DNA from 3 places in the Shewanella sp. BF02_Schw genome. Region 1 is predicted to be linked to each of the others. Evidence: predicted binding sites of a transcription regulator. Region 1 holds the regulator's gene; each other region holds the start of a gene.

Region 1 (11,281 bases):
CCCATCATGGCCCAGAGCAGGTAGCATTGATTACCACCGACCATTATCGTATTGGTGCCTATGAGCAATTAGCGACTTATGGCAAAATAATGGGCTGTCCGGTTAAGCAAGCACATGATTTAACCGAATTAGAACAAATTTTATATCAATTTAGAAATCGTAAGTTAGTATTAATTGATACCGCAGGTATGGGACAGCGAGATATGCGCTTATATCAGCAACTGGATAATTTAACAGCAAATAGTAGGATCCCAATTCGGAGCTACTTAGTCTTATCTGCAACTGGTCAACGTCGTGTGTTACAAGATGCTGTAGAACATTTTAAACGAATTCCATTAGCGGGTGCGATTTTAACAAAGTTAGATGAATCGATATCAATTGCAGGTGCATTGAGCGTATTGATTCAAAATGAGTTACCATTAAGCTATGTTACTGACGGTCAACGTGTTCCTGAGGACATGAAAGTAGCAGATACGTTAGAGTTGGCTAAAAAGGCTCTCGCGGCGTTAAATGAAACAGAACAACAATCGTCACAAGACACAGTGTGGTCTAATGACACAGCCTATGCATTTGAGTAAAGATATGACTCGGGATCAAGCAAGTGGTTTACGTATGATGAATCAACCAAATAACGATAAAGTTAAAGTAATTGCCGTATCCGGTGGTAAAGGCGGAGTGGGTAAAACCAGTGTGTCAATTAATACTGCGGTAGCACTAGCTGAAAAAGGCAAACGCGTATTAGTGCTTGATGCCGATTTAGGTTTAGCCAACGTCGATGTCATGCTTGGGATACGTGCTGAGAAAAATTTATCTCATGTTTTGTCCGGAGATGCCGAATTAGATGACATCATTGTCCGTGGACCTAAAGGTATTGGTATTGTTCCTGCCACATCGGGTTCTCAAGCGATGGTTGAGTTGTCGCCAGCACAACATGCTGGACTTATCCGTGCATTTAGTGAAATGCGAACTCAGTTCGATATTTTAATTGTGGATACTGCTGCTGGTATATCAGACATGGTGCTGAGTTTTTCTCGTGCATCACAGGATGTATTGATAGTCGTTTGCGACGAACCAACATCAATTACTGATGCTTATGCGCTGATTAAAATTTTAAGTCGTGAACATGGTGTGTTCCACTTCAAAATTGTGGCAAATATGGTACGTAGTTTACGAGAAGGTATGGAATTATTTGCTAAACTCAGTAAAGTGACGGATAGATTTTTAGATGTTGCTTTAGAATTAGTGGCAACAATACCATTCGATGAAAATTTACGTAAAGCTGTTCGTAAGCAAAAGTTAGTTGTTGAAGCGTATCCTAAGTCGCCTTCAGCTATTGCTTATCATGGATTAGCCAATAAAATTATGACTTGGCCAGTTCCACAACAGCCAGGTGGTCATTTAGAGTTTTTTGTTGAACGTCTTGTACAACGTAAGCCGATACAAGAAGGAAGAACGAGTGAATAAAGCCGCCGCGTATACTCAGTTCGATAACAAAACGTCTATTGTTGAACAGTATGCACCGTTGGTAAAAAGAATTGCTCATCATATGCTGGCAAGATTACCAGCATCGGTGCAACTTGATGATTTATTACAAGCTGGGATGATGGGGTTACTTGAGGCCTCATCTAAATTTGATAACAGTAAAGGGGCTAAGTTTGAAACCTTTGCAGGCATCAGAATTCGTGGTGCAATGATAGATGAAATTCGACGTGGTGACTGGGTTCCGCGCTCAGTTCATCGTAATAATCGTCTAGTAGCACATGCAATTGATGAATTGGGGCAACTGCTTGGAAGAGATGCCAATGATACAGAAATTGCTGAAAAACTTGATATGTCTCTCGATGAATACCATCATATCTTAAATGATGTTTCTGTTGGTAAAATCATAGGCATAGAAGACCTTGGTGTGTCGCAAGATGTGTTAATCACAGACAACGAAACGCCAGATGAAACCTTTGACTCGCTTGCTGAAATTCAATTCCAATCTGCATTGGTTGAAGCAATTAAGACATTGCCAGAAAGAGATGCATTAGTGTTGTCGTTGTATTACGACGAAGCATTAAATTTAAAAGAAATCGGTGCCATCCTTGAAGTTAGCGAATCGCGAGTAAGCCAGATATTAAGTCAGGCAATGCTCAGATTAAAAGCGAAACTCAAGCATTGGACACAAGAATAATAACTTATCTAGAGCAAACGAGTGTCAGCTCACCGGAGGAAACCTTGGACAAGAATATGAAGATTCTTATTGTTGACGATTTTTCAACAATGAGGCGTATCATTAAGAACTTGTTGCGAGATTTGGGATTTAATAATACCCAAGAAGCAGATGATGGCTCAACAGCCCTACCTATGTTGCAAAAAGGCGATTTTGATTTTGTGGTAACAGACTGGAATATGCCTGGAATGCAAGGTATTGATTTACTTAGAGCAATCCGTGCAGATGATTCGTTAAAGCATTTACCTGTGCTAATGGTAACTGCAGAAGCTAAGCGTGAACAGATTATTGCTGCAGCGCAAGCCGGTGTAAATGGTTATGTCGTAAAACCTTTTACCGCAGCTACGTTAAAAGAAAAGTTAGACAAAATCTTTGAACGACTCGCATAAGCAAGGATAAGTCATGCAGGCATCAATATCGGGGTTAATCACTCTCGAACAGGCCCAAGAACTTGTTGAATTGCTTAGCTTGGGTCAACAAGATAAAGCCGATGAAATGATCAGAGAGCTTGCAACGCCATTGCAGCGTGAGCTTTTTGAAGAAGTCGGTAAACTAACTCGACAACTCCATAGTGCACTAAAAGATTTTCAAGTTGATAACCGTTTATCTGAATTAGCCAATACCGAAATACCAGATGCTAAAGAAAGATTGAACTATGTTATCGACATGACAGAACAAGCTGCAAATAAAACCATGGATGCAGTTGAAGAATGTCTACCTTTGGCCGATACCATCATTAGCAATATACAATCAGTGACGCCAATGTGGGATAAATTGATGCGTCGTGACATAGAAATGGGTGAGTTTAAGTCACTTTGTCATGATGTTCAGCAGTTTATGTTACATAGTGAAAATGATTCTAATCGTCTTCGCGAGTTATTAAATGAAATTTTGATGGCGCAAGACTTCCAAGATTTGACGGGGCAAATGATCCGTCGAGTGATTGATTTAGTTCGTGAAGTAGAAAGTAATCTGGTCTCAATGCTAACGGTATTCGGAGATCATACTACCGAATCATTGCCAACTATAAACGAAAATAAAATAGAAGCAGAAGGTCCCATCATGCATGCTGAACTGCGTGAAGATGTGGTGACAGGTCAAGATGAAGTAGACGATCTGCTATCAAGTCTGGGTTTCTAATTAGGAGTCAATTTAATGTCTTTTGATGTTGATGAAGAGATACTCCAGGACTTTTTAATTGAAGCTGGCGAGATTTTAGAGCTTCTACAGGAGCAGCTAGTTGCTCTTGAAAATAATCCTGATGACAGTGATTTACTCAATGCTATTTTCCGTGGATTCCATACTGTTAAAGGTGGGGCTGGTTTTTTAAGTCTAAAACCGATGGTTGACGTGTGTCATGAAGCTGAAAACACGTTCGATTTATTACGCACCGGTAAACGTGGCGTAAATGCAGAATTAATGGATATTATTTTGCAAGCGGTCGACGCGATTAATTCCATGTTTGCTCAAACTCAACAGGGAGAATCACAAGACCCTGCTGATTCTGCATTACTTGCTAAACTCAAATTATTAAGTTCAGGAGCGCCATTACCTTCAGAAATGTCGGCAGATGAGCCAGAACCAATTGAAAATATTGTTGAATTCAGTGATCCTGAATATGTCGAAGATATTAGCATTCCCTCAGCGGAAGTATCTGACACTGGTAGTATTGATGACATTGATGAGTCAGAATTTGAGGCGTTGCTTGATGCCTTACATGGTCCGGGTAAAAGTCCTGTTGCAACTAAACCTTCTGAAGTAAAAAAAGCCAATATTGATTCAAAGCCTGCCGCAAGTAGTAGCGATGAAATCACTGATGATGAGTTTGAAGCATTATTAGATGAATTACATGGCTCAGGTTCATTTGAAGCTAAAACCAAACCTGCAGCTCCAACTAAGCCTGCTGCAACGCCTATTGTTGAACCCCTTGTTGATTCTGATGAAATAACTGACGATGAATTTGAACGTCTTTTAGATGAATTACACGGAAAAGGTACTGCGCCAGTTGCTAAATCGCAAACGCCTCCGCCAGCTCAACCTACTAATGCCGTTGCTCCTGTGCAAGCAGCAAAAGTTAGCCCAGCTCCTGTTGTTAAACCAGTAGCGACATCAGTCCCTGTAGTTGCTCCAAAGGTTGAACCTGTAAAAGACAAAACACCTGCTAAAGCGGCGTCTGTCCCACAAGGTGAAACAACGGTTCGTGTTGATACTGCTCGTTTAGATCAAATCATGAATATGGTTGGTGAGTTAGTGTTAGTGCGTAACCGATTGGTTAGTTTAGGCATTAATCGTGAAGACGAGGAAATGTCCAAAGCGCTAGCAAACCTGGATTTGGTTACGGCTGATTTACAAGGTGCGGTGATGAAAACCCGCATGCAACCGATTAAGAAAGTTTTTGGTCGTTTCCCGCGTGTTGTCCGTGATTTAGCCCGTACCTTAAATAAAGAAATTGATTTAATCATGATTGGTGAAGAAACCGATCTTGATAAAAACTTAGTTGAAGCGTTAGCCGATCCTTTAGTCCACTTGGTTCGAAACTCAGTCGATCACGGTATCGAAATGCCGATAACTCGTGAAGCTAGCGGTAAATCTCGAACCGGTACCATTACCTTATCGGCTAGCCAAGAAGGTGACCACATCCTGCTTAAAATTGAGGATGATGGCGCGGGAATGGACCCTGAGAAGCTAAAACAAATTGCGATAAGTCGTGGTGTGCTTGATGAAGATACCGCCTCGAGAATGACCGATAACGAAGCTTACAATTTGATTTTTGCCCCAGGGTTTTCAACCAAAGTTGAAATTTCAGATATTTCAGGCCGTGGAGTGGGCATGGATGTGGTGAAAACCCGCATCAACCAACTTAACGGTACTGTTTATATTGACTCAATGAAAGGTAAGGGTACTGTTCTCGAAATTAAAGTGCCATTAACTTTGGCTATTATGCCAACATTGATGGTTGATGTGTCTAATCAAGTTTTTGCACTACCATTATCAAGCGTGAATGAAATCTTTAATTTAGATTTAACAAAAACCAATATAGTCGATGGTCAATTGACGGTGATTTTCCGTAATAAGGCCGTGCCATTATTTTACCTAGAACATTGGCTGCACAGTAAAAAATCAACATTTAAACATGGTGATAAGAAGCATGGTCATGTGGTTATTGTTCAGCTTGGCACTATGCAAATTGGTTTTGTTGTAGATGCATTGATTGGACAAGAAGAAGTGGTCATTAAACCGCTTGGCAGTATGTTACAAGGTACTCCAGGTATGGCGGGTGCGACAATTACATCCGATGGTGGTATTGCACTGATTTTAGATGTGCCAGGACTGCTAAAACATTACGCTAAAAGCAAAAAAATAAAATAAAAATAAAAGTTCCATTATTTAAGGAATTAAATGGCCATAAAAGTACTAGTTGTAGATGATTCTAGCTTTTTTCGACGTCGAGTCAGTGAGATTGTCAATCAAGATCCTGATCTCGAAGTCGTTGCCGTTGCTGTTAATGGCAAAGAAGCTGTTGATATGGCTGCAAAGTTAAAGCCTCAAGTCATTACGATGGATATTGAAATGCCTGTGATGGACGGTATAACTGCTGTCCGTGAAATTATGGCTAATAATCCTACTCCCATTTTAATGTTTTCATCGTTAACTCATGATGGTGCTAAAGCGACACTTGATGCGTTAGAAGCCGGTGCACTAGATTTTTTGCCAAAACGTTTTGAAGATATAGCAACCAATAAAGACGATGCGATTCTTTTGTTACAGCAACGAATTAAAGCATTAGGTCGACGTAGGATATATCGGCCAAGTTCGTTAACACCTACTTCATTACCAGAATCTCGTCGTTCAACGATTGCGGCTCCAGATATCAACACGCCTCGTCGTCCGCTAAGCAGCCGTTTAGCTTCCACAACAACGCCTGTAGCGACTCGTTCCAGTTTATCCACAACCTTAGCAGATCGTCAGAGCGCTAATCCGACAACGTCTTCAATATCGTCTATTCGGGCCAGTGGTAAGCAATATAAATTGTTACTCATCGGGACTTCAACCGGTGGGCCAGTAGCATTACAGAAAGTATTAACTGCATTTCCTGCAAATTATCCTCATCCCATAGTGTTGATACAGCATATGCCTGCGGCGTTTACTCCAGCCTTTGCAGCTCGTTTAAATACCTTGTGTAAAATTGAGGTAAAAGAAGCTGAAAATGGTGATGCCATGCGCCCTGGTTGTGCCTATTTGGCGCCCGGAGGCATGCAGCTCATGATTGAGCGAAGCGGTATTTCTGGAAGACTTAAAGTCATTTCCGGAACCCAAGAAATGAACTATAAGCCGTGTGTTGATATTACTTTTGCATCAGCATCCAAAGCTTTTGGCGGTGATGTTTTAGCGGTTGTATTAACGGGAATGGGCGCAGACGGTAGAGAAGGTGCCAGAATGTTAAAGTCTGTCGGTGCCACTATTTGGGCGCAGGATGAAGCAAGCTGCGTGGTATATGGTATGCCTCAAGCTGTAGCATCAACCGGTATCGCAACTCACTCTATTTCATTAGATAATATGGCTGAAGCTATTTTAAAAGAGTCTAGTCGTGGCTAAGCCAGAATACTCATTGCAGACGAAGCAAAAACTGGGATTTTTTTTGTCCTTTATTGCCATAGTAGTATTAGCGGGTTTGTATATTGACGCTGATCAAAAAGTGACGTTATTAGAGCAGGATGTAGCACGATTAACGGCGTCTCAAGTGTTATTGATGGTACCCGATGATCAGGCCGCTAATATTGCTAATTGGTTAACTCAACATCCTGAACAAACTCAAGCAATCATAGCGTCAGCAGGAAAAAAACAAGCACAAAGTGTGCTGTTTGGTCCGGGTTCTTTAGATGATGCACCGCTTACTGATATTGATAAGGTTGAGCACGATACTGATGTTTCTGCTGAACAAAATGATCAAGAAGTCATAGTGTCTGAAGATGCTCAGGGGGTTAAAGTGATCCGTTTACCTAATGGTGGCATCCGTGTAACAACCCGCGATGATAAACAACACAAGCAGTAGTCAATTTACCATAACAATATCATTATAATGAGTTGAGAGGCTTCTTTGAAAGTATGGACGGTAGCTAACCAAAAAGGTGGGGTAGGTAAAACCACCACAGTAGTCAGTTTAGCCGGAGCATTGGTTAAACGTGGCCAACGAGTGTTGATAATCGATACCGATCCTCATGCTTCATTGGGCTATTACTTAGGTATTGATTCAGACGAAGTGCCTTGCTCGCTTTATGATGTTTTTTTGAATCATCAAACACTGACCCAAGAGTTTATTTTACAAAATGTGCTTCCAACTCAAATTGAAGGGCTTGATATCATTCCGGCTAATATGGCGTTAGCGACACTTGATAGGTCACTAGGTCATCAAGAAGGAATGGGATTGGTGTTACGTAACTTATTGGCATTGCTTGAAGATAAATATGATGTTGCTATTATCGATTGTCCGCCAGTATTAGGGGTGTTAATGGTTAATGCATTAGCAGCAAGTCATCACATTATTATTCCTGTTCAGACTGAGTTTTTGGCGATAAAAGGACTCGAACGTATGGTGAAAACCATGGAAATAATGGGGCGTTCTAAGAAAACCCGTTATAGCTATACCGTATTACCTACAATGTATGACAAGCGCACTAAAGCGTCCCCAATAGCGTTACAATTTTTGCAGGATAAATATGCTTCAACACTGTGGCCCAATGATGTAATACCTGTAGATACAAAATTTAGAGATGCAAGTTTGGCTCATTTACCCGCATCACATTATTCAGCCAGTAGCCGAGGTGTAAAAGCATATAATCGTTTGCTGGATTTTTTATTTTCTCAGGAGTTTACTCATGTCAAAATCGGTTGATGAAACTGTTTTTGATTATTTCAGTCTTTTATTACAGGAATCGCCTAAACCGATTACTGAGCAAAGCCTTGAGGTAAAACCAAGTCTTTCTGTTAATTCCGTTAATGACATCACCGATAAAGTGTCCATTATTAACGATGACAAACCGACTCGTATGTCGGCTGAAATGACGTTATCGGCACATTATTCACAACTAACATCATCTAAAGCCTCTCCTGTCATTGCTAGGCAATATGCAGAGCCAACTACCAGTGTCGATAAACAGGCACTTGAAAAATTATTATCTGCTGTGTCTAAACCCAGAGTAGAAACCGATTTAACGCAACAGATTAAAGCCAGTGCAGAACGAGTTCGTCAGGCTATCACTCATATTGAGCCTGAAGTTGGCATTAGTCGTGCAAAAATACAACAAACAGAATTAACGAATAAAGAAATCAAGCCGTTAGTCGATATAAACAATAACGAAAGTTCACATGCTGATATAAAAGACGCTATTATTAAGCATGAACAGTTGGTAGAGAATTCGCCGACGCAAGAGCACAATGCGCCACAGACTCAGGTTGGGCACCAACCGCCCAGTATTACTCATGATTTGCAAGAGTTACTTGAAGATGAATTTCAGGTGTTATTCTTCAATGTAGCAGGGTTAACACTCGCTGTGCCATTGGTGAGTTTGGGTGGGATTATAAAAATAGAGAAGATAAGCCATCTTATCGGTAGGCCATCTTGGTTTAAAGGGGTGCAAACCCACCGAGATACTAAAATAAATGTGGTTGATACGTGCGCGTGGGTGATGCCTGAAAAATATACTCCAGAATTAGCACAGACAGTAAATTATCAATATCTTGTCATGCTTGAAGATAGTCAGTGGGGATTAACGTGCGAATCGTTAGTTAACGCCGTTAAAATAGATAAATCACACGTCAATTGGCGTGAGAAACCGGGTAAGCGTCCTTGGCTTGCTGGGGTAGTAAAACAACAAATGTGTGGCATTTTACATGTTCAAGCATTAATCAAAATGCTTGATGCAGGTTTAGGTTGTCAGGATTCGATTGACCGAGGTTAACTATGAGCAATTCTAGAAGTGTAGCAGCGGCTACTGCAGCTAAAGACGATTTAGTATTACAATGGGTTATATTTAAGCTAGATAATGAAACCTACGGTATTAACGTAATGCAAGTTCAAGAAATATTACGTTACACCGAAATTGCTCCTGTACCAGGTGCACCAGATTATGTGTTAGGTATTATTAACTTACGCGGAAACGTGGTAACGGTTATCGATACTCGTTCACGTTTTGGTTTGCCATCAGCCGAACTGGATGATTCTACTCGAGTGGTTATTATTGAAGCTGAAAAACAAGTGATCGGGATTTTAGTTGATAGTGTCGCTGAAGTGGTTTATTTACGTCGCTCAGAAATTGATAACGCGCCGAATGTGGGCACTGAAGAAAGCGCTAAATATATTCAAGGCGTGAGCAACCGCGATAACGAATTATTGATTCTAGTCGACTTGGATAAATTATTATCTGATGATGAGTGGGTAGAGTTAACACAAATTTAATCGTAATCTGATGAAAAAAGCCAACCGAATTACTGTTGGCTTTTTGTTTTGGCTTTAATTTTGTTTTTTTGGTTGAAGCAACAAAGGTATGTTAATGGGTGATGAATTTCTAATTGCAGCTTTAGTGTACGTTATTGCATGTCTTGGTTTGGTACTTTACTTACAAAAACAGTCGAGTAAATTAAAAACTAAAGTTAATGCCCTAACAGTGCTAGTAAAAGAAAGCGACCGTCAGCGGGAAGCTGTTAAACGTGAACTACACGAATTGCGCAGTGGTACTATTGGTGTAGGAAGGCGTGTTGTCGAATTAGAGAAAAAACTCTCCAAGCAATTTGATATGCTGGAAGAAGCTAGCCAGCAAGACCCTCAAGCCAAATTATATTCTAGGGCAGTAAAAATGGTGGGTTTGGGGGCCGGTATTGAAGAGTTAATGCAAGAGTGTGAGTTACCTAAAGCAGAAGCTGAATTAATATTACGCCTACATCGAAAATAGCCCGTTAACCATTAGCTCGCAATAATAAAAGCCATCGACTTGATGGCTTTTTAGTGGGAAATTTTAATTCTCTTACGGCTAGGCGTACTATTTGCGGCGCATTTTTGCGACAAACATGCCATCACTGTTAGCTTGCTGAGGCCAAATTGTCAGCATATTACACGGTTGCCCAGTAAAAGGATGGATGACCGGTTCAAGTTCAAACTCGGCTGTTTCTGATAAAAAGTCTTTTACAATTTGTTCATTTTCACTAGGTGATAAAGAGCACGTAGCATAAACCAATTTACCGCCTACTTTTACAGCCACTGCGCTACGTCGTAAAATGGCTAGTTGTAGCATCGGTTTATCTGTTACTGCACTGGCATCATCAAGCCATCGCATATCTGGATTTCTACGCCAAGTACCTGTGCAGCTACAGGGTGCATCGACTAACACTCCGTCAAAGGTATTCGCATCTACAGGCAATACGTCGCCTTTCCAAGGTGCAACACTAATATTATCAAAACCTGCACGTTTGGCACGCTTGCGTAGCTCTTCCAACGGTTTAGTTCGAATATCAGATGCAATAATACTGCCCGTTAAGGCAGAGCCTTGCTGCAACATTAATGAATATAATTGCAGTGTTTTGCCGCCAGCACCACTACAAGCATCCCACCATTTTTCATGGTTACTTGGTTGACAAATTTGACCAATTACTTGCGAGGCTAAATCTTGGATTTCAAGATAACCTTGTTTATAAACATTTATTTCATTTAGATTAATACTTTTATTACCTAAATTTATGGCATCAGAAAAGTAACTATTCGCTTTTGCTTCAACGCCCGCTTGTCGAAGAGATTCGATCACTTTTTCTGTTGATAATGTTTGTGCACGAGCCCAGATCGGAGGTCGACTGCTCATTGCATTCACAACAGCATATTGATTAACATCATCAATAGGGCAAAGTTGCCAAAACCATTGTGGTAACAACTGGGTTAGTTGACAGGTATCAATGCCACTTACATTAATAAAGGCGGTTAATTTGTCATTCAATGAAGCATTATTTATCAGTTCAACCTGGTCCGGGCGGGTTTGAGGCCAACTTGCGAAGTCATTCCAGGCAGTAGCAACGTCATTC
Region 2 (11,281 bases), on a different contig from region 1:
AAGTAAACCTTGAGGTAACTTCCTTAATTCTTCTGGTGTATTAGCTTTCGCTAGTACTGGAAATTTAGAAATATCGAAGCTCATAGCGAGATTGTCTGACTCTTTATTATAATCTTCGCTCAATAATGTAGTGGGCGAAGTCTGCAATTAACTGGCTATTGTATGGTAATTTAGTCAGCGCTGATAGTGCATCTTGTATTAGTTGTTCTGCACAGGCTTTGGCACCATCGAGACCCAATAGTTTCGGGAACGTGCTTTTATTCGATTGCTGATCGCTGCCTTGTGGTTTGCCTAGCTCTTCGGTGCTAGCAGTAATATCTAAAATATCATCTTGCACTTGAAAAGCTAGCCCAAGCGTATGGGCATATTTCATCATTAATTTATAATGCTCATCGGGTACGTCAGCAGCGATTAAGGCAAGCTCAACCGCACAACTGATTAACGCTCCGGTTTTTTTATTATGTAATTCGGTTAATCGGTCCAAATTTATACTGTGATCTGTTGCACTCAGATCAATCGCCTGCCCACCGCACATACCTTGATACCCTGAAGCTTTTGCGAGTACTCTGACCATCGCCAGTTGTTGCTTCGGATGTAAGTCATTACAAGGGGCTGTGATAATTTCAAAAGCCAATGTTTGCAACGCATCACCGGCTAAAATCGCGGTGGCTTCGTCAAATGCAATATGAACAGTTGGTTGGCCACGACGAAGTGCATCGTTATCCATTGCCGGTAAGTCATCGTGTATTAATGAATAGGCATGAATACACTCAATAGCAGCCGCGGCTTTATCAAGTGCATTGATATTGACACCGAGCATGTCACCTACACTGTAGACCAAAAATGGTCTTATGCGTTTCCCACCCAATAGCGCACCATGGAGCATCGCTGCTTTTAAATCTGGTGCAGCGTCATCGAGCAGCGTTAAATGTTGGTTAAGAATACCATTAACGCGATTTTGGTATGTTGTTATTGCTTTAGCTAACACGTATCAAGACCTATTATTTAATACACACTATGTTGACGATTATTCACTTTCTACAGTGAACGACGCTAATTCGGCATCATCTTCATTTAATAAGATAGAGACTTTTTGCTGTGCTTGCTCAAGTTTGGCTTGGCTTTGACGTACTAACTTAATGCCACGCTCAAACTGCTTAAGTGCATCATCCAGCGACACTTCACCTTGCTCCAAATGAGCAACAATGGTTTCAAGTTCAGTTAATGATTGTTCAAAACTGAGATTTTCAGGTTTTTTAGCCACGAGTAATATTCCTTTTATTCAGCGTGTGACAAGGTATATCAGCCCAGCGTATCGGTCAAATACAGTCGCTGGTTATTTGCTCAACAGCACGCTTTGTTATTGAATTTTGTTTAGAATGTACAAAAACAAGCTAAACTTGAGCCAAGTTTGTCCGATAACAAGTCATGATTTAAATTTGCTAGCAAAAATAGTATTGAAACTTTTGCTGTAATACATAACGATGGGCGTTGTTATCAACACAAAATACTGTCGGATTATTCGGGTCATATAACGTGCGCTAACAGCACGATGGAAGTAGCACAAATAAGCAGCATAATGACTGCGATTGAGGAGAGGTTGTGGATTTAGCTACCCTAATAGGTATTATCGGTGCTTTTGCATTTATTATTGGTGCGATGATCACCAGTGGTGGTATCGGATTATTTATCGATGTACCGTCAATTTTTATTGTTGTGGCAGGCTCTTTATTTGTGGTGATGATGAAATTTAACCTAAAGCAATTTTTAGGTTCAATAAAGATTGGTATGAAAGCCTTCATGTTTAAATTAGATAAACCTGAAGACTTGATAGAACAAGCTGTCACCATGGCTGATGCTGCCCGTAAAGGCGGTTTTTTAGCATTAGAAGAAGCGGTTATTACCAACACCTTTATGCAAAAAGCCGTTGATATGTTAGTTGATGGCCATGACGGTGATGTGGTGCGCAACGCATTAGAAAAAGACATCGCATTAACTGAAGAACGCCACAAAACAGGGGTGGGTATTTTTAAAGCCATGGGTGATGTGGCACCTGCAATGGGCATGATTGGTACTTTAGTTGGTTTAGTGGCGATGCTATCTAACATGGACGATCCAAAGTCTATTGGACCTTCAATGGCAGTGGCATTGTTAACGACTCTTTACGGCGCGGTAATTGCCAACATGATCGCCATCCCGATGGCGGATAAATTATCATTACGAATGAACGAAGAATTGCTTAATCGTAATTTAATTATGGATGCAGTATTAGCGATTCAAGATGGACAGAATCCACGGGTTATTGAAGGCTTTTTGAAGAACTATTTGGCTGAAAGTGTGCGAAAAATCGATACAACGGACGGAGAGTAACTCATGGCTAAGGCCAAGTGTGATTGTCCACCCGCTGGCGCCCCTATGTGGCTTGCCACATTTGCAGACTTAATGTCGTTGCTGATGTGTTTCTTCGTGTTGTTGTTAGCGTTCTCTGAAATGGACGTAATGAAGTTTAAACAAATCGCTGGTTCAATGAAGTATGCATTCGGGGTACAAAACAAAGTTGAAGTAAAAGACATTCCTAAGGGGACGTCTGTTATTGCGCTTGAATTCCGCCCAGGTCGCCCCGATCCCACTCCAATAGAGATCATTAATCAACAAACCAATGAAATGACCCAACCGACGATAGAGTATCAGGCGGGTGAAGAAGACAGCGCGGGTGGGACTCAAAAACAGAATGGCGAGCAACGCGGTGGCAATGCAGCTGCAACAGCGCAACAAGAAGCTGAAGCCGTTAAAAAAGACGCTGCCTCTTCGCAAGAAAACATTAATGATCAAGTTAAAAAAATGGCTGAAAAACTCAATGAAGAAATTGTCGATGGCGCCATTGAAATTGAATCTTTAGGCCAACAAATTATTATTCGTATCCGTGAGAAAGGCTCTTTTGCTTCGGGCTCAGGCTTTTTACAACCTAAGTTCAAACCTATTGTGCGCTCAATTGGTGAATTATTAAAAGATGTCCCTGGGATTATTACGGTGTCGGGTCACACTGATGGTGCTGATATCAATAATGAGCTTTACAGCTCAAACTGGGAACTATCAAGCCAACGAGCTGTGGCTGTGGCTCATGAATTAAGAAGAGTTTCTGGTTTTGATGAATCAAGGATGAAAGTGGTTGGCGAGGCGTCTAATAGACCATTAATCGCCAATGATTCTATTGAAAATCAGGCTCGAAACCGCCGGGTAGAAATATCTATCGAACAAGGCAAAGCGAAAGAGTCGAATGAAATAATTGTAACTCAATAGTTTGCCATCAAAAGATAAGCGCAATCTCTACAAGTTAAAGAGATTGCGCTTTTTTGTTTTATAAATGTGCCTTACAGCGCTTTTACTAGGGGCTGTTGATCTTTGTTTGAATTTTGTGCGAAGAAGGTAATCTCGTATAATTCACTTCGCCAAAAACAAATACAACGAGATTACCATGCCCCGATTAATGCTCACTGATGAGATGTGGTCGAAGCTAAAAGCTATTCTGCTTGATGATAGAGTTTATAACAAGCAAGAGCATCGATTTACGATGGAAGGGATCCTTTACCGATTGCGTGTCGGCTGCCCTTGGCGAGATTTACCTGAATATTTTGGCTTATGGAATACCATTTACCGTCGTTTTTTACTGTGGTCAAGAAAAGGTATTTTACTCAGGCTGTTCAAAACATTATCGACTAATAGTGATACTGAATGGGAATTTATTGATGGAAGTTATGTAAAAGCACATCAACACAGTTCAGGTGCATCATCTGATGAAAATCAAGCAATTGGGCTAAGTCGTGGTGGTAATACAAGCAAAATCCATCTCGCGGTAGATAGCTATGGTTTACCGATAGAATTCATTGTTACAGGTGGAGAAGTTCATGATAGTAAAGCAGCTAATGCCCTTATTGAACTGTTGCCACAAAGTCATTTTATTATTGCAGACAAAGGCTACGACAGTGAAGCGATTAGAGATAAAGTGCGTGAATGTGGTTCCAAGCCAGTGATCCCTAGAAGACAAAATTCGAAGCAAGGAAATGGAGATATCGATTGGTGTTTATACAAATATCGGCATTTAGTTGAAAATGCTTTTGCTCGGCTTAAGCATTTTAGAGCGATAGCGACCCGCTATGATAAATTGAAAATTAATTTTGAAAGCCTGCTGGCTCTAGCTTGCTCTATAATTTGGCTGCCAATGTGAAAGATCAACAGCCCCTAACAAATAACAGATAAAAAAGTGAATATGTTTGGTTAATAGGCATCATTTGGTATAATCGACGAATTATTGCATACGTTATGCTATCGACTGGATTATATACACATCTAGAAAATAGAGCTGTGCTGTTTTTTTAATTTATTATCAAGGTATTACTGTCTTTTTTATTTAGCAAAACCGAGTGTAGTGCTATTTGATGGTGACACCTGTGGACGCCCCATGAAGTTTATTGTAAAGCTGTACCCTGAAATTATGATGAAGAGCAAGTCGGTAAGAATGCGCTTTACCAAAATGCTTGAAACTAATATACGTAATGTGCTTAAAAATGTGGATGAAGGTGCAAAAGTACAACGCTTATACGATCGTATAATCGTGCAAGTACCGAGCGATAAACCGCAGTTATGTGATGTTTTTGCAGAGCGACTAGCGTGTATTCCAGGTATTGCTCACGTGGTGCAAGTGAGTGAGTATACTTTTGATTCAATCGATCATATTTATCAGCAAGCTTTACCAAAGTACCGCGATGAAATTGCCGGTAAAACTTTTTGTGTCCGCGTAAAACGTTCTGGTAATCACGACTTTAATTCAATTGATGTTGAGCGTTATGTCGGTGGCGGATTAAATCAACACACTGAGGCGCTAGGGGTAAAACTTAAAGACCCTGACGTGACCGTTAATCTTGAAATCAATCAAGATAAGCTTTACATGGTTGAGCGTCGTATTCAAGGTTTGGGTGGTTTTCCGATGGCGACCCAAGAAGATGTGTTATCGCTTATTTCGGGCGGTTTCGATTCTGGTGTGTCGAGTTTTCAGTTTATTAAAAAAGGCGCTCGTACTCATTACTGTTTCTTTAATTTAGGTGGCGCTCAGCACGAAATTGGCGTTAAGCAAGTCGCTTACCATCTATGGAAGAAGTACGGTGAGTCTCACAAAGTACGTTTTGTGTCGGTGCCATTTGAGCCTGTAGTTGAAGAGATTTTAGAGCGTATTGATAACGGTCAGATGGGTGTGGTACTTAAGCGTGTAATGATGCGAGCAGCAACGCGTATTGCTGACAAATACGGTATTCAAGCACTAGTGACAGGTGAGAGCTTAGGTCAAGTATCTAGCCAAACACTGACGAATCTAAATGTTATCGATCGCAGCACCGATTTATTGATTTTACGCCCGCTTATCGCAATGGACAAACAAGATATTATTAATCAGAGCCGTATTATTGGCACTGAAGATTTTGCTAAATCTATTCCCGAGTATTGTGGTGTTATTTCACAAAAACCTACGGTGAAAGCGGTATTATCTAAGGTTGAAGCCGAAGAGCTTAAATTCTCTGAAGATTTAATCGACCGTGTGGTTGCATCTGCAGTGGTAATGGATATTCGCGATATTGAAGCTGAAATGAGCCAACAAGTGACCGAGACCGAAACGGTTAACGATGTCGCTTCTGGCGAAATAATTATTGATGTTCGTGCACCTGAAGAAGAAGAACGTAGCCCATTATTAATTGATAATGTAATGGTTAAAGCGATTCCATTCTTTAAGTTAGCCACCCAATTTGCCGATTTAGATAAGTCTAAAACGTATTTATTATATTGCGATCGTGGCGTAATGAGTAAGCTGCAAGCCTTATATCTTGTAGAAAAGGGCTATACTAACGTTAAAGTGTATCGCCCTTAAGCCGTCGAAACGACACCGTCTTTGCGGTGTCGTGACTTTGGTCTATTTTTAGGGATTTATCCACGTTAGTGTTAGTTGTGGCAGTGAGCTTAAACAGTAATACGCTTTGAGTGAGATGAATCACAGACAATAAAAAACCGCATTTAATGCGGTTTTTTATTGTCTCAGTAACGTGCTTAAGATGAGCTAGCTCTAGTTAGCTTGAACCACTTCTGAAGTTTTTTGTTGTTCATCATTGTCAGCAATTAAAATGCTGTTAACATCATTATTGATATCAATTTGCATCGCTTCAATGCTTTGTGATAATTCAGCATGTAAATCGATCATATCGATAGGTTCTAGTTCCGTCGCTTGAGCAGAAGATAAACCCAATATAGATAATAGTGCGACTGCAAAAATAGTGTTTAGGTTGAACATAGGGGATGAGCCTCCAGGCTAATAAGTCACATTTGCCGGACTATCCCAGTAACATCGTAGAGATTGTCCAACTGTATTTTCAATGATGCTAATTTAACCAAACACAGTGTTCTTTACAAACGACAAAAAATAACGATAATCATTAGAAAAACTAATTAAAAAACGAGAGATTGATCACTATGTCTAGACGATTACCTCCTTTGAATGCAGTTAAAGCATTTGAAGCTGCAGCACGACATTTGAGCTTTACCCGCGCCGCAGAAGAGTTGTTTGTCACTCAGGCTGCGGTGAGTCATCAAATTAAAGCATTAGAAGATTTTTTAGGGCTAAAACTGTTTAGACGTAAAAATAGATCATTATTGTTAACAGAAGAAGGCCAAAGCTATTTTCTGGACATTAAAGACATTTTTATTGAACTCGGCGAGGCAACTAATCGCCTGCTTGCCCGAAGCGCGGTAGGATCGTTAACGGTGAGTATGTCTCCGAGTTTTGCTATTCAATGGTTAGTGCCTCGTTTAGCTAAGTTTAGCGAAAAAAATCCTGATATTGATGTGCGTATTAAAGCGGTAGACAGCGATGCCAGTTCGTTAACGGATGATGTCGATGTGGCGATTTATTACGGTCAAGGTAACTGGCCTGGATTACGTGCTGATAAACTGCGTAATGAAGTGCTGATTCCAGTATGCTCACCATTATTACTTAACGGGCCTAAGCCATTAATTCAACCGAGTGATTTAAAGCTCCATACTCTATTACATGATTCCAGTCGCCAAGATTGGCAGGCATGGTTTAGGCAATGTGGCGTCACTGACATCAATGTCAATCAAGGGCCGATATTTAGCCATTCTTCATTAGTGCTGCAAGCTGCTGCACATGGTCAAGGTGTGGCATTAGGATATAGCGTACTAGCAAGACCTGATATCAAAGCAGGGCGTTTAGTGTGCCCGTTTTCTGAAGTGTTAGTCAGTAAAGATGCGTATTACCTTGTGTGCCAACAAAATCACTCCGAAATAGGTAAAATATCAGCGTTCAGAGAATGGATGGTCGATATGTTTGCCGAGGAGTCGCGTAGTGAGTTACTTACCGGATAATACGCCAGTATTAGCTGAAGACTTTCTTTTACAAGGTTCTAAAAGTGACACCTTGATTGTTTTTGCTCATGGTGCTGGTGCGAATATGCATCATCAATATATGACTTCGATGACCGATAAGTTAATCGCTCAAGGCTATCAGGTGTACCGATTTAATTTCTTGTATATGCAAGCCAATATGCAAGATGGTAAACGTCGTCCGCCTGACCGTGCGCCTAAATTACTTGCGCACTATGAACAGGTGCTGCTTGATATTCAACAAAAAATGGCTCTTGGTCTTATCAATTGTCAGCGGATAATCTTAATGGGTAAGTCAATGGGCGGTCGCATGTCGGCGATATTGACCAGTTCAGACCATCAACTACAACGGCCCCTTATTACCGATGTTGCCAATAAAATTAGTGCAATTGTGTGTTTGGGCTACCCATTTATTCCCCTCAAAGGTGGAGAGCCACGACTTGCGCCTATTCAGCACAATTCCATTCCGATGCTGATTGTTCAAGGTGAACGAGATAAATTTGGCGACCTTCAACAAGTACCTAATTGGGCCTTGGGTGAACATGCAGAAGTCTGTTGGATTGGTGATGGCGACCATAGTTTACAACCGCGAAAATCGTCTGGTTATACCCTTGAGGGCAATCTTAATCATGCCATTGAGAATATTCGTCAGTTTATTACCCGAGTAGGTTAATCCTGTAACGCGATGTTTTACGCATATGCGGTGTCTATTATGCTGATATTTTTATTAACATCACCATAGTTATTAATACCTGGATTAATAACTATGGTGATGGTTTGAGTCACGAAAACCAGCTTGCTTCAATAGTATGATGCATTGTCGGTTTATGTTGTATGAGGTTAAGTAAAATGAATAAAGGTCTATTATTATTTGCCACATTAAGTGGTTTTATGGCTGTAGCACTGGGTGCTTTTGCTGCTCATGGACTTAAAACTATCGCACCACCGGAATTAGTGAGTATTTTTAAACTCGGGGTCGATTATCAGTTTTATCATACCTTCGGATTGATTGCGTTGGCTTTTTCTGCTCATTGGATCCCCTCTAAGTTGATCAACTGGGCTGCTTATAGCTTTATTGCCGGGATAATATTGTTTTCTGGTTCGCTATACCTTTATGCCTTTACGGGGGCTAAATGGATTGGCCCAATTACGCCTATGGGCGGATTATGCTTCTTAGTGGGGTGGTTGTTATTTGCTGCGGCGATTTGGCATGCAAAATCAGCAGAATAATGCATTAGCTAAATTCTCCCACCTTGAGCATTTTTGAGTATAATAGCGAGATTATTGTCTCGCTATTATGCGAATATCCTTACGCTAAGGCTCCAAATGAAAAACCTATTCCTATTTTGTCGCTCAGGCTATGAAAAAGACTGTGCGGCAGAAATTCAACAACGGGCAACAGAATTAAATGTGGGTGGTTTTGTTAAAACCAACATCAACGATGCCTATGTGATTTATCAATGTTTTGACGATAATGGTGCCGATACGTTAGTTAAGGAATTGGCGCTTAGTTCATTAGTTTTTGCGCGTCAGATGTTTGCCGCGGGTGAGTTGTTGAGTGATTTGCCTGAACAAGATCGAGTCGGGCCTATTGTGGCTTCATTGGCCGCGCTGTCAAAATGTGGTGAGCTACGCGTTGAAACGCCTGACACCAATGAAGCAAAAGAATTATCTGCATTTTGTCGTAAATTGACAGTGCCGTTACGTCAAGGTTTAAAAAAGAGCGGCGCATTGCTTAACGCTGAAAGTGACCGCCGTCCTATTATTCATGTGTGTTTTATCGGACCAGGCAAGGCGTATGCGGGTTATTCGTTAAGCCACAATAGTTCGCCACACTTTATGGGTATTCCTCGGTTAAGAATGGCTGCAGATGCACCAAGTCGTTCAAGCCTTAAGCTAGATGAAGCTTTTGGAGCCTTTTTAACTAAAGAAGAGCAAGAAACACGTTGTCGTAGTGGGTTAAATGCCGTTGATTTAGGCGCTTGTCCTGGCGGTTGGACTTACCAATTAGTTCGCCGTGGGATGATGGTGGCTGCGGTAGATAACGGTCCAATGGATCCAAAATTGATGGAAACAGGCCAGGTGAAGCATTACCGTGCAGATGGTTTTCGTTTTGAGCCACCGCGTAAAAATGTGTATTGGTTAGTGTGTGATATGGTTGAAAAGCCAGCCCGAGTTGCTGAATTAATGGAAGCTTGGGCGATTAATGGTTGGTTTAAAGAAGCTATTTTTAATCTTAAGTTACCCATGAAAAGCCGCTATAAAGAAGTTAGCGTGATTTTAGAAACCATTGGTGCCATTTTAACTGAAAATGAAATTGATTTTAAAATGCAGTGTAAGCACCTTTATCATGACCGCGATGAAGTGACCGTGCATTTATGGATATTCCCTGAAAAGGGTGTGAGCTACGCATAAAAATACTATTGCGCCGCTAACAAAAAGCCCCTTATGCAACGCTGCATAAGGGGCTTTTTAGTTAATGACAGATAACTCAGTCATTAACGTAACCATATAGAATTATCCTAGACGCTCGAGTAATGCTTGAGTGAAGTCGGTAGTGCCGTGAGTGCCGCCTAAATCGCGGGTAGTACGGTCACCTTCTTCAATAACAGCCGATACAGCGCTACGGATCATCTCAGCTTTATCAGACATGCCTAAGTACTCTAGCATTTGAATCGACGCTAAAATTACTGAGGTTGGATTGGCTAAGTTTTTGCCTGCGATATCTGGTGCACTGCCGTGTACAGCTTCAAAAATAGCGGCATCGCGACCAATGTTTGCACCTGGAGCCATGCCTAAACCGCCCACAAGACCGGCACATAAATCAGACAAGATGTCGCCAAATAGGTTAGTCGTCACAATAACATCAAAGTTTTCAGGATTCATAACCAGTTTCATACAAGTGGCATCAACAATCATTTCTTCGGTGGTGATGTCTGGGTAACGCAAGCTCACTTCACGTGCCACTTTCAAGAATAAACCTGAAGTTGATTTCATGATGTTAGCTTTATGAACGATAGTCACTTTTTTACGATTTTCTTTACGAGCAAGTTCGTAAGCAAATGTGGTGATTTGCTCTGCACCTTGACGAGTAATAATACTGGTCGCTTCGGCTGTTTGACCATCGTCAGAGATTTTTTGACCTAAGCCTGAGTACATACCTTCAGTGTTTTCACGCACGGTAATGATATCAATGTTCTCATAACGCGCTTGGGTTCCTTTAAATGAAATCACCGGGCGTACGTTAGCATAAAGACTGAACTTTTTACGTAAGCTCACATTAATAGAGGTAAAACCTTCACCGACAGGTGTGGTTAATGGTCCTTTAAGCGTAATGCGATTTTTCTCGATAAGGTCTAATGTACGTTGTGGTACTAATTCACCGTGTTTTTCTAACGCCGTTAACCCTGCATCAGCAAATTCATATTCAAAGTTACATCCTGCTTTATCGAGGATTTTTAATGCTGAATCGATAATGCTTGGGCCAATCCCATCACCTGGGATCACGGTTATTGTACGTTTTGACATGAATAGTCCTTCCACAGTTGTGGTTACTGCAATTGATAGACCGCATATATGGCACGGCTAGGTGACGATAAAAAGCGTCGTTTTTCTGCGGCGTATTTTAACGACTTTTAATGTTTATTTACAGAAAATAGTGAGTATTATCACATTATTTCCGTTATTTTTAAGTCAATTCTAATTTGATTGTTTTACTATGAACCTTTATTACAAATCGTTTACTTGTAAAGTATCTTAATGCTGAAGATTTATCTGCGGTTCAATGTTTTATTGGCAGCATTAGCTTATTCTGTAAGCATTTTTTATAAAGACGACTTTG
Region 3 (11,281 bases), on a different contig from region 1:
TTGGACCTGATAATGACATACCGTACCAAGGAAATGCCTTTCGACAATGCATCCTCGGCCATTGATACAAGGATGTAACTCAATTTGCTGTGGTCTCAATAATAATTGCCCTTGGCTGCCAACAGGTAAAGACAATGCTTCTGTGCTGCTAAGATCGCCCAAAGAATAGTGCACTTGATGGCTGGAGGTGACCGTAACAGGTAAATAATTACCTGCGCCTAAAAAGTCGGCAACGTAGCGATCAGTTGGTGCACTGTATAAGGTTTCGGCTTTACCATGCTGAATAATGGCGCCATCCTTAAATAAAGCCAGTTTATCTGCAAACACAAATGCTTCATCTTTACTGTGAGTCACAAACACGGCACTGACATTACGTTGTTTCAATATGGCGCGAATTTCTAACATCATATCGTTACGAACTTGCGCATCGATATTGGAAAAAGGTTCATCTAGCAATAATAATTCTGGTTGATATGCTAATGCACGTGCAATCGACACTCGTTGCTGTTGACCACCTGATAATTCATGCGGGTAACGCGATGCCAACCCGGTTAATTTAACCAACTCGAGCATTTCTTCTAATCGAGCTAACCGCGCAGTACGATTGAGTTCGTTAACCCCAAATAAGATATTGTCTGCCACGGTTAAGTGCGGAAATAAGGCATAGTCTTGAAAAATCATGCCGACACCACGTTGCTCGCTCGCAACAAACACACCATCACCACTCAGCGTTTGCCCATTGATGCTGATGCAACCTTGGCTAATGGCTTGTAAGCCCGCAATCGCGCGCAGCAGTGTTGTCTTGCCGCAGCCACTGGGGCCTAATAATGCGACAATTTCACCTTGCGCCAAAGTAAGATCTAAATGGCGCAACACCACTTGACCGTGATAATCGCTGCAAACATTTTCAATGGTTAAAGTTGACATAATTAGCCTTGTTGCTCCAAAGAGCGATTAAGATAAATCAAGGGTACAAGCCCAACTAACACAATCACAATAGCGGCCAATGCGCCATGTTCTAGTTTTTCATCTGAGACAAATTGGAAAACATAAGTCGCCAAGTTTTCAAATCCTATAGGACGCAATAATAACGCTGCGGGTAATTCTTTCATGCTTTCAATAAACACTAACAAAGCACCGGCAAAAATCCCTTTGCGTAATAAAGGCAAATGTACTCGCCATAGTAGCTGAGTAGGCGTTCGTCCTAAGGTAATACACGCCATGTCTAAAGAAGGGGAAATACGTTTATAACTGTTTTCTAAACTGCCGATGGATATAGCAATAAAACGAACACAAAAAGCAAAAATCAGTGCAAACACGCTGCCAGTCAGCAATAAACCTGGGCCTTGGGCGCCAAACCAATCGTAAATATCGTTAATCGCAAAGTCGATAAGCGTCAGAGGTACTAATACACCAATCGCCAACACCGTTCCCGGTAAAGCATAACCAGTACTGCTCAATCTTGCGGGAAGCTGATCACTTTGTCGCGGACTCACACGGCGTACAAACATTAATATCAATGATAGGACTACGCACACACCACTGACAATAGCGGCAATATATAAACTGTTTAGGCTATACTGCCAAAATCGAACATCCCAACTTTCATTGAAATAATCGATAGCATATCCACACAACACAATGAAAGGTAATAAAAAGGCTGTAAATAACAAAACAGCGCAATAGCCTAATGCGACCCAAGCCATTTTTGGTGACAACACATATCTGTCAGCTTCATTAAGAGAAGATTGTTTTTGAAATAATTGTTGTTTCCGCCGGGCAAAACGCTCAACCCCAATCATAGAAAATACCACTAACAGCATAATGGCTGACAGCTTTGCTGCCGCGGTTAAACTGCCATAGCCGAGCCACGTGTCGTAAACTGCTGTGGTTAATGTCGGTACAGCAAAATAACTCACGGTGGCAAAGTCTGCTGCAGTTTCCATTGCCACAAGTGCAACGCCGACAGCCAAAGCGGGTCTTGCCATTGGCAGCGCAAGACGCCAAAAACTGCGCCACGGACTACATCCCATGACACGCGATGCATATAACAAACTGGAAGACTGCTCCATAAACGCAGTACGCGCTAATAAATAAATATAAGGAAACAATACTAACGATAATATTATCGCTGCTCCGCCAAGACTGCGTATTGCGGGAAAGTAATAGTCGTGGGGAGATTGCCAGTCAAACCAAGCCCTCAATACACGTTGCACCGGACCTGCATAATCAAGCATGTCGGTATAAACATAAGCCACAATGTAGGCTGGCATCGCTAACGGGAGAAGGAGTAGCCATTGAAAGTAACGGCGAAAGGGAAAGTCACAACGGGCAATTAACCAAGCAGCAGGAATCGCTAAAAGTAGGCTTCCGAGTCCAACCAACAACATAAGCAATAAACTATTGACTATGTATGTCGGTAGCACTGTATTGAATAAATGGCTAAATACAGCTTGATCAGGAAGAGTGGACTGCACAATTAAGGCAATCAGTGGCAAGATTAATATTGCCGTAATAAAATAACCAGCAAGCGACCAGCTTCTGGTTAAACCTAAAATCATAAATAATACCGAGTTAACTTAGCGCACCATCAATAAATCTATCAATCTATCAATCTATCAATCTATCAATCATATCGATAATGCGCTGATAATGTTTAAACAAGCTTCAATTAAAGATCAAATTTCACTTCATCAAGCAGTTTTACAGCGTCTTGATGGTATTCAGCCAACTTATAGATAGGCAAACTATCGGCTTTAAAATCACCCCATGACGCCACTAATTCAGACGGTTCGACATCAGCCTTTACCGGATATTCCATATTAACTTCAGCATACATTTTCTGTGCAACGTTTGAAGTAAGAAATTCCATTAGCTTAATCGCATTATCTTTATGCGGTGAATGTTTGGCTAATGCCATACCTGATACGTTTACATGAGCACCACGGTTCTGTTGATTAGGAAAGTTAATTTCAACCGCTTCAGCCCAGCTTTTCTGATTTTTATCCATCAGCATGTTGCCGTAGTAGTAGCTGTTACCGATAGCAATGTCACACATGCCTTCTTTAACTGCTAATACTTGATCACGATCATTGCCTTGAGGCTTACGAGCTAAATTAGCTTTTACCCCTTCTAACCAGGTTTTCGTTTTCGCTTCACCGTCATGGGCAATCATCGACGCCACTAATGCGACGTTATAAGGGTGTTTACCGCTGCGGGTACAAATTTTACCTTTGTATTCTGCTGAAGCTAAGTCTTCGTAATCGATGTCAATTTTACCGCTACGCTCTTTTGAAGAATACAGATTACGAACACGCATCGTCAGCGCATACCAATTGTTCTGTTGTGACCGATATTGAGGGGGAATATTGCTATTAATCACCGCACTGTCGACGGGAGAAACAAGATCTTTTTCCACTAATTCCATTAAGCGAGAGAAGTCAGATGTTAACACCACGTCAGCGGGAGATAGGCGACCTTCACGCACCATACGTTCTGCAATGCCATCTTTAGCAAAAACAACCTTTACGTCGACACCACTTTGCTCGGTAAACTTTTCTAGAATAGGTTCAATCAGGAAAGCTTGGCGATAAGAATAAACCGTTAATGCATCTGCAGCACTCACAGAAGAAGCAACACAAGCCAAGCCTAATAATGCGACACTTTTTAGCAATTTCATTAATCAACGCTCCTTAACTGAATCAATATTCCGCCGCCACTGGCGCAATTGATAATGGTTATCAATTGCAACAGGGTAAGTGATCATATCAAAAGGAGCAAGTGCTGTTTCACATTCAGCGGTTAAAACGCCAAGGCTAAAACATCAAATTGTTATGCTGTAAGCCAATATGGCAAGCTTAAGCCACTATCATGGAATTATGATTGACCAAAACACTACCAGTATTTTTCGACCGTAATTTGTCCAGGCGCTCGTCGAAGATTTTTTACTAAGCCTTTTTCAACTAAAGCGGTTTGCGCATCATTTATCATTCCTGGGTTACCACAAATCATCACTTGAGAATGTTCCGCATTAATCCCTAAGCCTGCTTTCTGTTCAATTAATCCGCTGCTAATGCCATCAGGAATACGACATGATAAGCCTTCGGGATAATCTTCACGGGTCACAATGGGAATAAACACAAACTGTTGAGGATATTGACTAATAAACTGTTTAATCGTTTCTAAATAAGCTAAATCTTCACCAAGTCTTACACCATAAACTAGCACGACTTTTTCAAAGCGTTGCCAAGGCTCATCGGTTGCAAGCATAGAGATAAAAGGCCCCACTGCAGTGCCTGTTGATAACAGCCATAGGTGTTTACCTTGCAATGCCCCTTTAGGCACCTCATCTAAGGTCATAAAACCGGTCGCTTTGGGCGTGATTTGAATGGTATCACCTGGGCTTAATGCTTTTAGATCTGGAGATAACTGACCATCCTCTACCGCAACAGCCAACACCTCGACATAATCAGTCCCAGGGGGATTTACAAGCGAATACGCACGCGCTACACGTTTATCATCACGCATTTGGCTGAGCTTAATAAACTGACCTGCAATAAAAGGTTCGACATCGGCTTTGATACGCAACGAGAATAATTTATCATTCCAATCAATGCGTTTTAGCACGGTACCGGTAATCCACATGACTTTGTTCCTTTTAGACTGGCGTATGTATTTACTATAATACCAATCTATACAGATATTTGCTTAATTAAAAGCCTCCCCGATTTATATCTATAGTGAATAATCACACGCGATTAACTCACTTAAAAGAACAGAGCTAAGTTTACGTAGTTGATGAATCTTGCTTAGCTGAATGGCCATCTAGGCGGTCTTGTTGAAACTGAGCAAGTTTTTGCTGTATGAGCTCATAGGTTTGATCGACTCCTGCTGCAATATCGCCTTCTAATACTTTGAGCCCAGATAAGATATCGCTAGCCTCTTTAAAACCTTGATCAATAGCATCACCAATTTTCACCATAAAACTGCTAACTTGCTCATCAAACCCCATGGATTTATTTTGTTGTTGATGTACCGAGAAGAAATTTGTCGCAAAGCTGACAATACGATCGGCTGTCGCTTCAGGAGAGTAATCCACTCCACTTTCAATACTTTTTTGGACTGAGTTCTCCCCCAGTGTTGGCGCAAGCTCTTCATTAATGGCTTCAATCGCGGCACGGTAAAGTAATGCCATAGACTTATCACCCGCAGCAATACTGACTTCTTCTTGCGCCGCTAAAATCGAATTATTCATCATTTGTCGACTTAGCTGATTGCTGGTTAGCTTAGGCTCAACCGGGGAATTTTTCTCAGCTTGGTGGCTTGATGAAGTTTGCGATGTATTAACTGTTTTATTGTCACGCAGTGGACTGGCATTACTGCTATTTGATTGTTTAATTTCCATGATATTAGCTCGCATACAATGACCGATAGCTTAATTATCGACCAAAAAACTCATTTCTAAAGTCATAAATTAAAACAATTAAGAGAAATTTATTAATATCAATTTTACTAAAGAATAGCCTGTTGATTAACATCATCAATTTAACTTGCCCAAATGAACATCTGCTAATATGGTAATATGGTAATCAGATTGATAGCCAAATAGGAATAACAACATGCCGCAACAACATTGGTTCATGTGGGGAATAGATATTTTTTCTGGTCTTTTCTTAGTGTTATTTTGGTTATTACTGATCGCTGTAATTTACATGTTTATCGCTGATAAATTGCAAACCAAACAAGCCATTCGACACAACTACCCTGTTATCGGTCGATTTCGATATATATTTGAAAAACAAGGTGAGTTTTTTAGACAATACTTTTTTTCTCAAGATCGCGAAGAACTGCCGTTTAATCGAGCCGAACGCAGTTGGGTATATCGCGCAGCTAAAAATGTTGACAGGACAATTGCGTTTGGGTCGACACAAGTTCTGGATAAACCGGGTGCGGTAATGTTCATGAACTCAGCATTCCCCGTCAGTGATCATGACACTCACCAAACCATCGCAGTAATCATTGGTCCTGAATGTAAACACCCTTACACAACCGATAAAATTTGCCATATCTCGGCCATGAGCTTTGGTGCCTTGTCTCGCCCAGCCATTACAGCACTATCCCATGGTGCAGCAAAAGCAGGCTGTTGGCTCAATACTGGCGAAGGTGGGTTAAGTCCTTATCATCTAAAAGGACATTGTGATTTAGTGTTTCAGATAGGTACCGCTAAATATGGTGTGCGTAACGAGCATGGTCATTTAGACCCACAAAAACTGACCGATATTGCCGCTCATCCTGAAGTAAAAATGTTCGAAATTAAATTAAGCCAAGGTGCTAAGCCTGGCAAAGGTGGTATTTTACCGGCGATAAAAGTCACCGAAGAAATCGCAACCATTCGCGGTATCCCAGCAGGACAAGACTCCATAAGCCCCAATGGCCACATTGAATTACATAATGTTGCTGACATTGTCGATATGATCAATCAAGTAAGAGATATCAGTGGTAAACCAACCGGTATTAAAGCGGTATTAGGTGACATGTCATGGGTTACAGAATTTCTAGATGAAATTGAACGTCGTGGTATTGAATATGCGCCAGACTTTTTTACCTTAGACAGTTCAGATGGTGGTACGGGCGCGGCACCACAAGCCTTAATGGATAATGTCGGCTTACCATTGCGCCAAAGTTTACCGTTACTGGTTGATTTACTTAATGAACGCGGCTTTAAACAACGCATTAAAGTGATTGCGACCGGTAAAATGATCATGCCGTCATACGTGGCATGGGCATTAGCCACTGGCGCCGACTTTATTGCTTCAGCTCGCGGAAACATGTTTGCCTTGGGCTGCATTCAATCGTTACAGTGCAACCGAGACACCTGCCCAACCGGTATAACGACCCATAATATACGATTGCAAAAAGGCTTGGATCCAAAAGATAAATCTGCACGCGTCGCAAACTACAATCATTTCTTACATTACGATTTAACCATGATCGCACATTCATGTGGTGTAACCGACCCAAGATACTTAACCCGCCATCATGCCCGAATAGTGCAATCAACGGGTGTAGCGGTCACTCTCGATAAACATTACCGACATATGCAATAAATTAAACCTCAACCCCAGTGAATAACTTGGGTGAGCTGAGCGGATTACTGGGGGGCACTCAGCGGATTACTTTGCCGAATTTAAGAATAGGTGTACAATATACTTTGATGTCGATCACAATAAGCAGTATTAATGTGATTTTAAAGAGGCATCAATTCAGGGGATTTCGTGTTGAACATAAAAACGAATGCAGCAGATCTAAATGTCAAAAGCTTAAGTTTAAGCTGTAAAAACTGTAATCGAATGACAGAAATCGAAGGTGAATTTGTGTGTTTTGAACAAGGAAAAATCAAACGCTTAACTTTAGATCCTTCTCCAGCTGCACTCATAAAAATGGTCTGTATTGGTTGGCAGAAAAAGTAAGCTTTTGATCATTAGTAGCAGCACTCGTTACCATTGAATCAACTCACTATAATTCCTATCTTCTTCCAAGTATTTGATACCGTAAACCAGCCAAATACTAACGACTAAAGTCATTTGAACATGTCAAAATACATCCGTTGATATCACTTTATCTGCATAATGTGCAAATCAATGAACCAACATAAGTTGATTAACGCGATGTAAACTAAGAAAGCATGTCCTGCGGATCATCACTTTGTTTAATAATGTTTTTATCAAGGTCTTTGTTCATTGCTTTAGCTAAAGTGAGTCCTCGAGTCGTTACTCTCAAACCGGCACATAAGTCGTTATAAACTATTTTAATAGCATCATCAGACATGTTACGCGTTTTAAGCATTGCCATAATAGCAAACCAATCGGTTGTCACTTGATGTCGGGTGCCTTCTAGCGCCGCAATTAACGCAATATTATGCACAAGTCACCTCCATACACGAATTCGCACCTTTGATAAAATCCAATTGATTGAAAAATAAAGTTATCTGGAATAAATAACCCACAAGTTAGGCTATAGATTAACTGCGTTGATCACTGTCGTCAAAAGATTCATTCGCGTTAAATATATCCAGACGATTTAAACACCGCTCAGCGCTGTTAAAGTAGTCAGATACTGAGTGTTTACGCTATAGAGAGATTTTTATTTGTGGCAACGACAGTATTTTACCCGACAACATCATAGCGCGATATCCATTGACCAACCCTTAATCATTTGGCAGATCTTTTTGTTCATGTTGAATATGCCAAAGCCGAGCATAAAGCCCTTGTTGAGCTAACAAACTGGTATGAGTTCCATGTTCAACAATCTTACCTTTACTCAATACAACGATTTGGTCAGCATCAATAATGGTCGATAAACGATGGGCGACCACTAAACTTGTATGGCCTTTGGCTGCATCTCGCAAGGCGCTCAAAATGGCTTGCTCTGAGCGTGAGTCTAATGAAGATGTGGCTTCATCGAACACTAAAATAGGCGCTCCTTTCAACACCGCGCGTGCAATAGCAACACGTTGCTTTTCGCCGCCGGAGAGCTTTAATCCTCGCTCACCGACCTTGGTGTTACCTTTATCCGGCAATGATTCAATAAAGTCACTCAAATGAGCCAATTTAATCGCCGCGAGAATCTCATCGTGAGTCGCATCTGAGCGACCATACCTAATATTTTCATAAATAGAATCATTAAATAACACAGTATCTTGCGGTACCACGGCGATGGCTCTTCGTAAGGCCTGTTGGCTAAGTTGACGCACATCAATACCATCAATAGTGATAGACCCACGGTCAACATCATAAAAGCGGAATAACAGTTTAATGATAGTTGACTTACCTGCGCCACTGTCGCCCACTACGGCAATTTTTTTCCCTGCTGGCACATCAAAACTAACGCTGTTTAAAATAGCGCGTTGGTCGTAATGAAAGCTCACATCAGTAAACTTTATTGCCCCGACAGTTGGACTGGCTTCAATAGCATCGACGCGGTCTAACACTTGTGGTTGTTTGTCTAAAATATCAAACATACGTTCAATATTGGCTAATGCCCCACGGATCTCACGGTAAACAAAGCCTAAAAAATTTAATGGAATGAACAGCTGCATCATAAAAGCATTAATGAGAACAAAGTCACCAATTGTCATCGAGCCTTGGCTCACTTCATAAGCCGCCAGCGCCATCATAGCCGTCATCGCAACAGCAATAATTAATGCTTGTCCACCGTTAAGAGCAAACAATGATAAACGGTTTTTTCGCTTTGCAACTTCCCATTGTTCAAGTGCGGAATCATACCGTTGTGACTCAAATTCTTCATTGTTAAAATATTTTACAGTTTCATAATTTAACAAGCTATCGATTGAACGCGTATTAGCCAGCGAGTCAGCTCTCGCAGCATCGCGCACATAACCGGTGCGCCACTCTGTCGCCACAATTGAATAACCAATATAGGCCACCACAGAAAATAAAGTGATCAGTGCAAAACTGGCGCCATAGTTATAAAAGAAAATACCGATCACTAAGGCAATCTCAAGCAGGGTTGGCACAATATTAAATACCATAAAGCGCATTAAAAAACTGACGCCACTTGTGCCGCGTTCAATATCACGAGACAGGCCGCCAGTACGGCGATCTAAATGAAAATCAAGATCGAGCCGATGTAAATGTTCAAAAACGGCTCTTCCAAGGCGGCGAATAGCGCGTTCGGTAACACGGCCAAATAACGTATCTCGTATCTCGCCAATTATAACATTCAGCAAACGTACCATGCCGTAAGCTAGCACCAATCCAACAGGAACTGCGATGAGCTGGGCTGAAGATTGCTTATCAAGCGTATCGACTAATTCTTTCAGAATAAATGGCAGTGCAACACTCGCAATTTTAGCAACGATTAAGCAAATCATTGCTAACAACACTCGTGCTTTAAATTCTAATAAATATGGCCATAATAATCTTAAAACATGCCAATTTAACTTCCCTACTGGGCCTTCGAAATACGCAGAAGGTCTCATTTATGCTCCAATTAATTACCACTGCTATAGGCAGTTCGCCACGACCTAATATTGATTGTCTTATTATATGTCATTTTCTAATCAGACATCGGTCACATTACTATGGATTAAGTCCACACTCATGTTTATCATAAAAGGGCTATTTGAGCGTCAGGTAAATAGTACTTTAGAACTATCAATGAATGAAATCACACAGACTAAAATACTACTTTTTAAATTTTTTTAGTCATTTTATGCTTTTTTAAGCTAAATAGAGTTATTTCTGTCAGCAGAATTTGTTACTCTTCAAGAACAGATAAACGCCTGTTTGATAATAAACAAACAACGATTTACTAGTTTAAAGGATGCTTTATGTTGGATAGCTCGAAAATTCAATACCCACCATTACAACTAATACAAACATGGGTATGGATGATGATTGAATCAGGTAACCCTGAACTGCAAGATAAAGGGCGTGATAATCTTATTTCAGCGTTTGGCAGTTTAGCTAAGGCCAATGAATACTTAGTACAACATATAAAAAAATAAGGCGCATTGTGCGCCTTATTTTTTTAGGTGTAACTAATCAAATATCAAGCTTTACGACGGTCAAGTACACTCTTATTTAGTGTTGCTAAAAGTGACTCTGTATCATCCCAGCCGATACAAGCATCTGTTACGCTCTGTCCATAACACAATGCATTACCTTCAATAAGGTCTTGGCGTCCTTCAACTAAATGACTTTCAACCATCACACCAAAAATAGCATGATTACCTTGAGATATTTGCCCTGCAACATCATCGGCAACCATCATCTGCTTCTTGTAATCTTTACTACTATTAGCATGGCTAAAATCGATCATAATATTATCTGTCAAACCAGATTTAGCCAGCTGCTTGGCAATGTCGGACACGTGTTCGGCACTATAATTAGGCGCCCGACCTCCACGTAAAATAATATGACAATCTGGATTCCCTTTGGTTGACACTATGGCTGAATGACCAAACTTAGTGACCGACAAGAAATGATGTGGAGCACTCGCAGCTCCAATGGCATCAATAGCCACTTTAATGGTTCCATCGGTACCATTTTTAAATCCTACTGGACAAGATAGCCCCGATGATAGTTCACGGTGTACTTGAGATTCGGTAGTACGTGCACCAATAGCGCCCCAACACATCATGTCAGCAACATATTGAGGCGTGATCATATCTAAAAACTCACCTGCTGTTGGTATACCAGAGTCATTTAAATCAACGAGTAATTTACGAGCGGTCCGTAAACCATCATTTAATTGAAAA

What was found. Region 1 encodes FliA, which starts transcription of late flagellar genes. Its sites were predicted from a motif close to CTAAAGNTNNNNNNNNNNNNGCCGATA; they were not measured.
Region 2: pomA (flagellar motor protein PomA) is a predicted target of FliA. The motif match lies at 1,395-1,421, and genes of this name have one in related genera.
Region 3: HNW13_RS20730 (DUF5610 domain-containing protein) is a predicted target of FliA. The motif match lies at 5,440-5,466, and genes of this name have one in related genera.

The regions. Positions count from the first base shown of each region.
Region 1 is NZ_JABKAW020000001.1:625,929-637,209, forward strand. Features, by position in the region: gene flhF (flagellar biosynthesis protein FlhF) at 1-578, shown strand, start outside; gene HNW13_RS02955 (MinD/ParA family protein) at 583-1,464, shown strand; gene HNW13_RS02960 (RNA polymerase sigma factor FliA) at 1,457-2,176, shown strand; gene cheY (chemotaxis response regulator CheY) at 2,221-2,604, shown strand; gene HNW13_RS02970 (protein phosphatase CheZ) at 2,618-3,355, shown strand; gene HNW13_RS02975 (chemotaxis protein CheA) at 3,371-5,584, shown strand; gene HNW13_RS02980 (chemotaxis response regulator protein-glutamate methylesterase) at 5,615-6,811, shown strand; gene HNW13_RS02985 (membrane anchored protein in chemotaxis locus) at 6,804-7,268, shown strand; gene HNW13_RS02990 (ParA family protein) at 7,314-8,108, shown strand; gene HNW13_RS02995 (chemotaxis protein CheW) at 8,092-9,174, shown strand; gene HNW13_RS03000 (chemotaxis protein CheW) at 9,177-9,671, shown strand; gene HNW13_RS03005 (DUF2802 domain-containing protein) at 9,766-10,164, shown strand; gene HNW13_RS03010 (RsmB/NOP family class I SAM-dependent RNA methyltransferase) at 10,252-11,281, opposite strand, start outside.
Region 2 is NZ_JABKAW020000003.1:541,029-552,309, reverse strand. Features, by position in the region: gene dxs (1-deoxy-D-xylulose-5-phosphate synthase) at 1-84, opposite strand, end outside; gene ispA ((2E,6E)-farnesyl diphosphate synthase) at 107-988, opposite strand; gene xseB (exodeoxyribonuclease VII small subunit) at 1,028-1,264, opposite strand; gene pomA (flagellar motor protein PomA) at 1,603-2,370, shown strand; gene HNW13_RS14990 (flagellar motor protein MotB) at 2,374-3,300, shown strand; gene HNW13_RS14985 (IS5 family transposase) at 3,476-4,225, shown strand; gene thiI (tRNA uracil 4-sulfurtransferase ThiI) at 4,460-5,914, shown strand; gene HNW13_RS14975 (hypothetical protein) at 6,107-6,331, opposite strand; gene HNW13_RS14970 (transcriptional regulator GcvA) at 6,511-7,422, shown strand; gene HNW13_RS14965 (alpha/beta family hydrolase) at 7,403-8,113, shown strand; gene HNW13_RS14960 (DUF423 domain-containing protein) at 8,290-8,670, shown strand; gene rlmM (23S rRNA (cytidine(2498)-2'-O)-methyltransferase RlmM) at 8,767-9,855, shown strand; gene HNW13_RS14950 (isocitrate dehydrogenase) at 9,958-10,968, opposite strand.
Region 3 is NZ_JABKAW020000007.1:171,072-182,352, reverse strand. Features, by position in the region: gene HNW13_RS20750 (ABC transporter ATP-binding protein) at 1-930, opposite strand, end outside; gene HNW13_RS20745 (iron ABC transporter permease) at 930-2,561, opposite strand; gene HNW13_RS20740 (Fe(3+) ABC transporter substrate-binding protein) at 2,672-3,679, opposite strand; gene HNW13_RS20735 (ferredoxin--NADP reductase) at 3,895-4,644, opposite strand; gene HNW13_RS20730 (DUF5610 domain-containing protein) at 4,787-5,404, opposite strand; gene HNW13_RS20725 (FMN-binding glutamate synthase family protein) at 5,619-7,106, shown strand; gene HNW13_RS20720 (hypothetical protein) at 7,278-7,469, shown strand; gene HNW13_RS20715 (hypothetical protein) at 7,675-7,923, opposite strand; gene HNW13_RS20710 (ABC transporter ATP-binding protein/permease) at 8,207-10,000, opposite strand; gene HNW13_RS20705 (hypothetical protein) at 10,352-10,528, shown strand; gene aroG (3-deoxy-7-phosphoheptulonate synthase AroG) at 10,573-11,281, opposite strand, start outside.